2 regions of the Lysinibacillus sp. FW12 genome follow, and region 2 is predicted to be linked to the other one. Evidence: riboswitches for the same ligand, from Rfam matches in the RefSeq annotation. Region 2 holds a riboswitch; the other holds the start of a gene.

Region 1 (5,549 bases), 1.6 Mb from region 2:
AATGCTTCCTAGTTATAATGATGTTGCCTACGATGTGAGATTGGAAACAGATGGTTCCTTTATGATTACAGATCCTACAAATGAAGCAGCATTTTTAGATATTGTAGCAGTTAATGAAGCAGGTGAAGAGCTAGAAACACAACTTGAAACCATTTCGACCTCTCAAGTTCGAGCTACTGTACAGGCTGAACCAGGATTAATTTTCTTCCGTATAGCTGATGAAAAGCAGGCCATATATCAAGCAGGACTAAGCGTTCCTTATAGTGCTGAATATGAACTACTTCCTGTAAATGAACATTTAGTAGAAGAATTAACCAAACAAACTGGTGGATCTGTCTTAAAGGAACCACAAGAAGTTTTCCGTGACTTTGCAAAAAAAGGAGCGGACCGTCAAAACATTGCCTCATGGCTTCTCCTAGCAGGCATGCTACTATTCTTTATTGATATTACAATAAGGCGTTTTGGCTGGAGCTTCCTCACAAAACCGAAGAAAAAAGAACAGCTCGTTGAGGAAAAACCTGTACAGGCAGAAGACACCAATGTTGCCCAATTATTAAAGGGTATGAAAAAAAGATCGTAATATAGTAGAAGCAGTACAAAACGAAACAGTTTTGTACTGCTTTTTTATATTCTTTGAGGTGAATGAAAAAGTAGTCCTCGATTGAGCGGTGAGGGCGAGTTCACTGCAAAGAAGTGTAACTGCATAGAGTTGAGGAAAACGCACCAAGAAGGGGGATCCTCGCTCGAAAAGTGGGGGAAAGCGCTCCAAGGGGTGTTGTATCCGCTCCAAAAGTAAGGGAAAGCGCTCCAAGAAGTGGTGTATCCGCTCCAAAAGTAAGAGAAAGCGCTCCAAGAAGTGATGTATCCGCTCGAAAAGTAAGGGAAAGCGCTCCAAGGAGTGGTGTATCCGCTCGAAAAGTAAATGGAAAGCGCTCCAAGGAGACAGGTCTCCGCTCGAAAGTAAGGAGAAGCGCTCCAAGGAGTGGTGTATCCGCTCGAAAAGTAAGGGAAAGCGCTCTAAGGGTTGGAGTATCCGCTCCAAAAGTAAAGGAAAGCGCTCCAAAAAGTGGTGTATCCGCTCATAAAGTGAAGGGAAGCGCTCCAAAGAGTGTTGTATCCGCTCCAAAAGTAAGGGAAAGCGCTTCAAGGGTGTTGTATCCGCTCCAAAAGGAAGGAGAAGCGTTCCAAGGGTTGGAGTATCCGCTCCAAAAGTAAAGGAAAGCGCTCCAAAAGCAAATGTCCCCGCTCTAAAAGAACAAACAAAGTTATCATCAGATATAATGGAATTTCTCCATCTAATACTATATAAAAACACAGAACCCGTTCACTCAATAAAGTGAAGAATTAAAGCTCTTTACTAGGACGGTCTTCCGCAAACTGTTAGCAATCACTACGCCTAAAAGAGCACCAATAGTACTGGATGTTAAAAAGGCTGGCATGAAGAATAAGGCAGCTACGGAGGTCCCCATTAGTAACTTTGCATAAGGTACAGCGATCAGTGAAGCAAGAATTCCTGTTCCAATGATTTCGCCAATGCCAGCTAACCACATTTTACTGCTGTATTTATAAGCGAGAGCAGCACATAATGCGCCAATAACACTGCCAGGGATCGCTAATAATGATCCTGTCCCTGTAAGGATTCGAATGATGGCAGTAACAAAGGCAATTAGGACTGTAGGAACTGGCCCTAATAGAATTGCACCTACCACGTTAATTGCATGCTGGATGGGAAAGGCACGTGCAATTCCTGTCGGGATGGAGACAAAGGTAGAGCCTGCTACGGCAATAGCTACTAATAAAGCCATGACCGTTAATTTACGAATTGACATCAAGTTCACTCCTTTTGATAAAGTTTCACTAGGGAAATAAAAAGGCCGCTACCTAAAAACAATAGGAAGCGGCCTCGCGTATACAATGATAATAGCAAGTAGCGCCACTTCCCTCCGCTAGTATGAACTAGATCAGGTTCAAAGGGTCCGTATCTAAACATATACGTCTCAGCCTTTTAAAGACTCCCCTAGTGGTTAATTTTATTTAATTAGTTTACCAACACTAATGTAACATACTGCTAAAAATAGTCAATGATTTTTCAGACTACTTTGTATCTGGATGCATTAAATGAGGTGCTTTTTTCAATGTCCAGACAAGAGCAAGGAAGAAACATGCTAATAATATGATGGAGCCAAAAATATACGGGCTGTTCATATTCCAGTCGAATAATAGACCTGCTAATGCTGGTCCAATCATATTACCAAGACTCATATAAGCATTATTCAAGCCTGCAGCAAATCCCTGTTCTTTCTCTGCAAGCTTTGAGATTAGCGTATTAACAGCTGGTCGAATTAGTGTTGTTGCTGTAGAGAAAATAGTTGCTACAACTAATATAAGGGCAAAGCCAGAAACGAATAATATTAAGAAAATAGCAACGGATGCAATAAATAAATTGACTAATACGACTTTCATTTCACCAAAACGATTAAATAGTGGTGTAATAATAAACATTTGTACAACGACCCCAAAAGCACCACCGACAACTAAAATAATCGCGATATCTACGGGTGTGTAATTAAACTTTTCTGTCACGAATAAGGACAAAGTCGTTTGGAAATTAGCAATGCCGAACGAGAACACGAGCATAATTATGAGCATAACAAAATAAGGCATATGTATGGAACGAGCCATTTGCTTCGCCAGATTGTCTTGCTTTTGTTTCTGCTGAGCAGTGTTTGGTTTGGTAGAAGGTAATAAAAAGTAAGATAAAATAGATGCTACAATGGCAGCAGCTCCAGCTGTGAAAAATGGGAAGTGTAAGCTTACCTTTGCCAAAAAGCCACCAATACCAGGTCCTATCATAAAACCAAGAGACATAGCAGCACCTAACATACCCATTCCTTTCCCACGTTCTTCATAGGTTGTGACGTCGGCTACAAAAGCCATAATAGGAGGTGCAACAAATGCAGAACCAAGACCACCTAAAAAGCGTGCTAGAAAGAGCATCCATACGTCTGTAGCAAGGCCAAAGCCGATTTGTGCAAGACCTGTCACGATAAGACCGAAAATAATTAAATTTTTTCGACCATACTGATCCGAAAGATTCCCAGCAATTGGAGAAAATACGAATTGAGCTAAGGCGAACGTTGCAATAAGCATACCTAGAACTTGTCCTGCTGCACCGAATATTTTTAAGTACTCAGGCATGACAGGAATAATAATCCCAATACTCCCCATTGCGATAAACATGTTAAACATTAAAATATACAAAGCCGCCTTATTGGACTTCTGCTGGGTCATCGAATAAACCCCCTTTTTTTGTAATCAAATATAGTACAGTCTATCATAAAGAATTATCGCTTGGCTATTAGTTAAGATTATTGAAGTGGTTCGATATTTAGAATGGTTTTCCACAAAAGTTTTCTTCTTAGGTTATTTAAGATGACATGTGATGCTATATTTCTAAGTTTTAAATAATAAATTATTCATTTGACAATTGCATGATAGAAGGGGTATGTGAAAATGTGGTCATATACTAAAGTTTCTGTGACAGAAAGAACTGAATTGTTTTTTAACTATAATGAATATGCATGCAGATAAAAACTAGCGAATTGGTGTGTGAACCAATTCGCTAGTTTAAATTATCGTATACTCATTTTAAATTCTAAAAACAATTCATTATATTTTCCTAAATAGTCTGGCCCTAAGTTTTTATAGACCTCTAATGTTTCTCGTTGTTCCTCTGAAGGGTAATAGCGTTCATCAGAAACAACTTCTTCGTCCATTAAGTCCATCGCTGCAATATTAGGCGTAGAATAGCCCACATAATCGGCATTTTGAGCACCAGATTCAGCACTTAGCATAAAATTGATAAAGGCATGGGCACCATCGATATTTTTCGATGTTTTGGGAATAACCATATTATCGAACCATAAATTCGAACCTTCGTCAGGTACAGCAAAATCTAGTTCCTCATTTTCATACATCATATCGGCTGCTTGCCCAGACCAAGTGAGGGCTACAGATGCCTCATTATTGATCATTAATGGTGTAATTTCATCACCAATAATGGCTTTTACATTGGGTGCTAGTGTGATTAACTTATCAGTCGCTTCACGTAGTTCGTGATTATCTAATGAGTTCAGTGAATAGCCTAGACTGTTTAAGCCCATTCCAATGACTTCACGAGCACCGTCTACTAAAAAGACTTTACGCTTTAATGAAGGATCCCATAAATCTTCCCAAGAAGAGAAATCTAAATTACCAACAAGACTCGGATTATAAACAATGCCTACTGTTCCCCAAAAATAAGGAACGGAATATTTATTGTCATCATCGAATGGTAAATCTAAGAAGTAAGGATCGATATTTTTTAAGTTAGGGATTTTCGTTTTATCTAAAGGAATCAATAAATTTTCTTCCTTCATTTTTTCAATCATATATTCAGAAGGGACAGCAATATCGTAAGCTGTTCCGCCCTGTTGAATTTTTGTCATCATGGCCTCATTGGAGTCGAACGTTTCATAGATGACATGAATACCTGTTTCTTTTTCAAATTGCTTTAATAGGTCAGGGTCGATATATTCTCCCCAGTTAAAGATCGTTAAAGTGTTTTTTCCACTTTTACCGCCACCTGCACTTAAGGCGTCCGCCGCATAGAATAAAAGGGCTGAAACAACAAGAATGGCGATGGTTGCTTGAATTAAAGACTTCATCGTTGCCCCTCCATTCTTTTACTTGTACGACTTGTAATGAAATAATACCCTACGACGATTAAAACAGTAACAAAGAATACTAAACCAGAAATAGCATTAACCGTTAGAGAAATTCCTGCACGCGCCATTGAGTAGATTTCAACCGATAATGTACTGAAGCCATTACCAGTAACGAAAAATGTCACGGCAAAATCATCTAATGAATAAGTAAGAGCTAGGAAGAAGCCTGCAAAAATACCTGGTTGAATATAAGGTAAAATAACACGCATCATGACATCCTTTTTTGTTGCCCCTAAATCTAATGCTGCATCAATTAATGATTTATTCATTTCAAGTAGTTTAGGTAGAACCATTAATACAACAATCGGTACACTAAATGCGACATGTGCTAATAAAACAGAAGCAAAACCTAATTTAATGCCAACCATTGTAAATAAAATTAAGAAGCTTGCCCCGATAATAACGTCTGGGCTGACAATTAAGACATTGTTTAACGATAGTAAAGTATTGCGCATTTTTGAGTCTTTGACTGTGACAATACCAATGGCCCCGAGCGTCCCAATAATAGTAGAAATTAAAGCAGAAAGTAATGCAACAATTACAGTATTAATTAAAATAACGAGTAGACGTGAATCCTCAAAAACGGCCTGGTAATGCTCTAATGTAAAGGATTCGAAATTATTCATGGAACCGCCACTATTGAATGAGTAAAAGATTAAATAGAAGATTGGTGCATACAGAACGATAAAAACAATCGTTAAATAGACTTTGGCTGATGTAGATAGTTTGTTCATCGTACGCGACCTCCTTTATCTTTTTGTCCCGTAATTAGCATAATGATTA
Region 2 (5,549 bases):
TGCACGACTAGTTCCCAGATGAATAAGAGGAAGGCGATAAAGATGATCGTCCTTCCCTTTTGAAACGCTTGTTTCATTACTGATATTTCTCCGTTAATGTATCCATGGTAATACCAGTTGGCTGATAGAGTATTTTCACTTGTGTAATCACATTAATAGCACCAAGCTCTATCATCTTGTCATTCATTTTCTCAATAAGTTGAAGCAATGTTGACAGCTCACCTTCCATCGTCGTTTCTAGCGGATGTACTTCATATTTCACACCAGATGCATCAATCACAGCAATGGCTGCATCCACATAAGGAATGACATCCTCATATTTCTCTGTTTTCGGGATAATTTGGACACTGATTAATGAATTTGCCATTTATTTGGCCTCCTTTTTAGGTAAGAAATCATTCGTAAAGGCTTGCTTTGCATCAAACTCGCCCTCTAATACCTTGTTGCTAGACATCCAATTAGCATAGTTTTCCCATACAGAAAGCTTTTGCTCTCCCCATTGCTTCGCATCGTCCTGATATTTATCAGCTAACCATTCTTGACTTTTATGCACTAAATCTTTATCTAAGTCAGGTGCCGCTTCTAGTAAAATATCTGCAGCCTCACTCGGATGCTCGATTGCGTATTCATAACCTTTAGAAGCAGCTGCAACAAAGGCTTTTACAACATCAGGATTGTCCTTTATCATTTTTTCATTAGTAGCCAATACAGGCGTATAATAATCCAACTGATCACTATAATCCGTTAAATACAACATATTAATCTTTTCCCCACGAAGCTCTGCCTCAATACCTGTCCATGCATAATAAATCCACGCAAAATCAATATCTTTTTCCATCATCGTGAAGAAATCTAAATCACCTGCATTGACAATATCTAATTGATTAATATCGGCATTTTCTGTTTGCATTAACGATTGGAGTACCGCTTGCTCTAGTGGGGCTCCCCAACCGCCATAAGTTTTACCTTCGAAATCCTTTGGTGAGGTAATCCCTTTAGAAGCAATCGAAGCAAAGCCCGATGTATTATGCTGAATGATGGCGGCAATCGAAACAAGTGGTACATCCTGGACACGTGCCTGTGTGATGCCTTCCTGATAGCTTACCCCAAATTCTGCCTTACCAGAAGCTACAAGCTGATCTGCTCCCGCTTCCCCTGGCATCATAATATCAACATCTAAGCCTTGTTCCTCAAAATAACCAAGCTTTTTCGCGACATACAGCCCTGTATGATTTGTATTCGGAGTCCAATCCAGTACTACTGACACCTTTTTTAGCTTATCAGTTGCCTGCTTGTCCTCCTTGTCACTACAGCCCACTAATGTTACAAGTGCAGCCAATAGAATAAATAACCATTTTTTCATGCTAGGTCCTCCCAGTTTGTAATATGAAAGTGTTCATAAAGGAATGCGTGTCACCAGAAAGAAAGCGTAAATACGATGGGCAAGAGGTGTTTGAAAATATAAAAAAACGCCTAGGATTCCTCCCAGACGTAAATTGCAATCAATCTTCAAAACTTTGCTTTTTTGAATAGATGTTCCCTACGCTGGTACGAGCCAAATCAGGTTCAAAGGGTCAGCGTCTATCGGACACAATCTCAGCTAGCAACTACTAGCCCCCCTACATTCTTTCGCTATGAACTTTTCGTTGATTATTATACCCATAGTTACTCTTAAAAGACAAGGTACTAATTTGGTTTAACCGTTTTACACCAAAAAAAGCCCAGCTCACAAAAGAGACTGGGCGTTAAAAAAGCTTGGTTATTGTTCCTTTTTGGTCGTTAGAACATGGGAAATAGCCCCATCTGTTGCGATATCCACTTTAAACGATCCATTGGAATGGCGATCAGCACGAGTCAATGCTTGGACATCTAACACCTCTTGCACGCCTTTTTCTGTTTCAATAACAATCTGCTCCTCATCTGTTGCTTGAATAACGGCCACAATGCGGTGCGGATTTGCTTTTAATTCTGTTAATACTTTTAGACCACGTTTTGCACGACTGGCTACTTCAACCTCTGCGACATTCATTTTCTTAACAGCCCCACGCTGTGTCACAATGACAACATATTGCGTTTGATCAGGTTGTAGCACATTCACACCGACTAAGGCTTCCCCATCTTTTAGCGTAATGCCCTTTACTCCGCCTGTTTTTACACCTGTTACTGGTAATTCCTCCATTGGGAAACGAATTGAATAAGCCGTATCTGTTGTTAACATCAATTCCACGTCATCCGTCACAAACGCTGCATAGATCATGGCATCGCCAGCCTTCACATTCATCGTTTTAATTGGTTTTGAATAACGTGTCACCGCGTAATCGGCAAGTGGAGAGCGTTTAATTTGACCATCCTTTGTCGCAGTGAAGATGTACGTATTTGGTTGATCAAATGTTTCAAAGCCATATACAGCGATAATTGACTCATCTTCACCCGTTGGCACGATACTTGAAATATGCTGACCAAGATCCTTCCAGCGAATATCTGGCAGCTCATGAACAGGCTGATAAATATAATTGCCTCGATTTGTAAATAGGAGTAAATGGTGCTGTGTATTTAAGGTTGCTTCATACAATAAGTAATCCGAATCCTTCATCGCAAAATCCTGACCATTCGAGGCGGCATGTGAACGTGTCGAAGTACGTTTAATATAGCCATCCTTCGTTACGGTTACGACAACCTCTTCACTTGGTACAAGAACATCTAAGGTAATTTTAATCTCTTCAATTTCTTGCTCAATTCTTGAGCGACGAGGCTCTGTAAAGCGTTTCTTAATATCAAGCAATTCTTGTTTAATGACACGTACAAGCTTTGCCTCACTTTGTAAAATCCCCTCTAGCTTAGCAATCAACCTATTTAGCTCGTCCTGTTCTTGTCGAAGCTCTGTAATGTCTGTATTGGTTAAACGGTATAATTGCAAGCTGACAATCGCCTCTGCCTGTACCTCTGTAAAATCAAACTTCGCCTGTAAATTAAGCTTGGCATCCTTTTTATCATTAGAAGAACGGATTGTTGCAATCACTTCATCTAAAATGGAAAGGGCTTTAATTAACCCATCCACGATATGGGAACGATCCTTCGCCTTTTGTAAATCGTAAATGGAACGGTTCGTGACTACTTCTTTTTGATGGGCAATATAGGCATCCAATAATAATGGTAAGGTCATCATTGTTGGACGACGATTATGAATGGCAATCATATTAAAATTATAAGCTACCTGTAAATCCGTTGTTTTAAATAAGTATTGGAGAATTCCTTGTCCTGGTACATCCTTTTTCAGTTCAATGACAACACGTAAGCCAGTTCTATCAGATTCATCACGAATTTCCGCAATCCCCTCAAGACGTTTATCTACGCGTTGCTCATCAATTTTTTTCACAAGATTCGCCTTATTGACATCGTATGGTAATTCTGTGATAACAATTTGCTCTTTACCACCCTTAATAGGCTCCACAACCGCTTGTGCACGGACAATAATTTTACCGCGACCCGTTTCATATGCTTTTTTAATGCCGTCAACGCCTTGGATAATACCACCTGTTGGGAAATCTGGCCCTTTAATGACCGTCATTAATTCATCCACTGTCGCAGTAGGCTTATCTAAGCGCATTAATACAGCATCTAGCACTTCATCTAAAGCATGTGGCGGAATATCTGTCGCATACCCCGCCGAAATCCCTGTAGACCCATTCACTAGTAAGTTAGGGAAACGTGCTGGTAAAACAGTTGGCTCCATATCCTGGTCATCAAAGTTCGGTACAAACTCAACTGTTTTCTTGCCGATATCTCGTAGCATTTCACCAGCAATCGCAGATAATCGTGCCTCCGTATAACGCATGGCAGCTGGTGGATCTCCATCGACCGAACCATTGTTCCCATGCATCTCAATAAGCATATGACGTGCTTTCCAGTCCTGACTCATACGCACCATCGCTTCATAGACAGAGCTATCTCCGTGTGGATGGTAATTACCGATTACATTACCGACTGTTTTCGCAGATTTTCGGAACGGCTTATCATGGGTATTTCCTTCTGTAAACATCGCATATAAAATACGGCGCTGTACTGGTTTAAGACCGTCACGTGCATCAGGCAACGCGCGGTCTTGAATAATATATTTACTATAGCGACCAAAGCGGTCACCCATTACTTCTTCTAAAGGTAAATCTTGAAACTTTTCCGTACTACTCATGCTTGGTCCTCCTCTTGTTGGATGAATTCATTCTCTAAAATATTGGCATCATCCTCCATACCGAAGTCTACATTGGCTTCGATCCATTTACGACGGGGTTCTACCTTATCACCCATTAACGTCGTGACACGTCTCTCTGCACGTGCACCATCCTCGATTGTGACACGAATTAATGTCCGTGTCTCAGGGTTCATCGTTGTATCCCAAAGCTGGTCTGCATTCATCTCTCCAAGACCTTTATAACGCTGTAATATGTAACCCTTTCCAACTTTTTTGATGGCCTTTTGTAGATCGCTTTCTGTCCAAGCATATTCAATGACTTCTTTTTTTCCAGTACCCTTAGAAACTTTATAAAGTGGTGGTAGCGCGATATAGACTTTTCCTGCTTCAATAAGTGGGCGCATATATCGATAGAAGAACGTTAATAGCAATACTTGAATATGAGCTCCGTCCGTATCAGCATCGGTCATGATTACTACTTTATTATAAGCGGAATCTTCTACAGCAAAGTCTGTACCAACACCTGCGCCAATCGCATGGATAATCGTTGAGATTTCTTCATTTTTCATAATATCCTGTAGCTTGGCTTTTTCCGTGTTAATGACTTTCCCGCGCAGTGGCAGAATCGCTTGGAATGTACGGTCGCGCCCTTGTTTCGCAGAGCCCCCAGCAGAATCACCTTCGACTAAGTATAATTCATTTTTTGCGGCATTCCGAGACTGTGCAGGCGTTAGTTTACCAGACAGAATGGTACTACCTTTTTTGTTTTTCTTGCCGTTTCGTGCATCTTCACGCGCTTTACGAGCAGCTTCACGTACTTGCTGCGCACGAATGGCTTTACGCACAAGAGAAGCTGATAACTCCGCATTTTCCTCTAGTACATACAAAATTTGCTCAGACACTACACTATCTACTGCAGAACGAGCCTCACTTGTCCCAAGCTTGCCCTTTGTTTGTCCTTCAAATTGCAATAAATGCTCTGGAATACGAACAGAGACGATGGCCGCTAAGCCTTCACGAATATCAGTCCCCTCAAGGTTTTTATCCTTATCCTTTAACAAGCCAATTTTTCGTGCATATTCATTAAATACACGCGTTAATGCTGCTTTCGCACCTGTTTCATGTGTTCCACCGTCACGTGTACGAACATTATTAACAAAGGATAAAATCGTTTCCGAATAACCATCATTATATTGGAAGGCGAACTCTACCTCGATTTCATCCTGGATACCTTCTACATACTTCACCGGATGAAGGACGTCTTTTTCCTCATTCAAATACGCAACGAAAGCTTCAATGCCATTCTCATAAAAGAACACATCACTTTTGCCTTCCTCGCGCTCATCAATTAATTCAATTT

Evidence for each region. Region 2 has a riboswitch for thiamine pyrophosphate ahead of SJW71_RS11695 (ABC transporter substrate-binding protein). Riboswitches for the same ligand answer to the same signal wherever they lie in the genome.
Region 1: another riboswitch for thiamine pyrophosphate. It lies ahead of thiW (energy coupling factor transporter S component ThiW); the one in region 2 lies ahead of SJW71_RS11695 (ABC transporter substrate-binding protein).

Annotation. Positions count from the first base shown of each region.
Region 1 is NZ_CP139094.1:3,834,692-3,840,240, reverse strand. Features, by position in the region: gene SJW71_RS19815 (VWA domain-containing protein) at 1-580, shown strand, start outside; gene thiW (energy coupling factor transporter S component ThiW) at 1,329-1,829, opposite strand; TPP riboswitch at 1,922-2,029, opposite strand; gene SJW71_RS19805 (MFS transporter) at 2,095-3,291, opposite strand; gene SJW71_RS19800 (ABC transporter substrate-binding protein) at 3,633-4,706, opposite strand; gene SJW71_RS19795 (ABC transporter permease) at 4,703-5,500, opposite strand; gene SJW71_RS19790 (ABC transporter permease) at 5,497-5,549, opposite strand, start outside.
Region 2 is NZ_CP139094.1:2,281,829-2,287,377, reverse strand. Features, by position in the region: gene SJW71_RS11705 (ABC transporter permease) at 1-77, opposite strand, end outside; gene SJW71_RS11700 (thiamine-binding protein) at 77-367, opposite strand; gene SJW71_RS11695 (ABC transporter substrate-binding protein) at 368-1,363, opposite strand; TPP riboswitch at 1,521-1,631, opposite strand; gene parC (DNA topoisomerase IV subunit A) at 1,760-4,189, opposite strand; gene parE (DNA topoisomerase IV subunit B) at 4,186-5,549, opposite strand, start outside.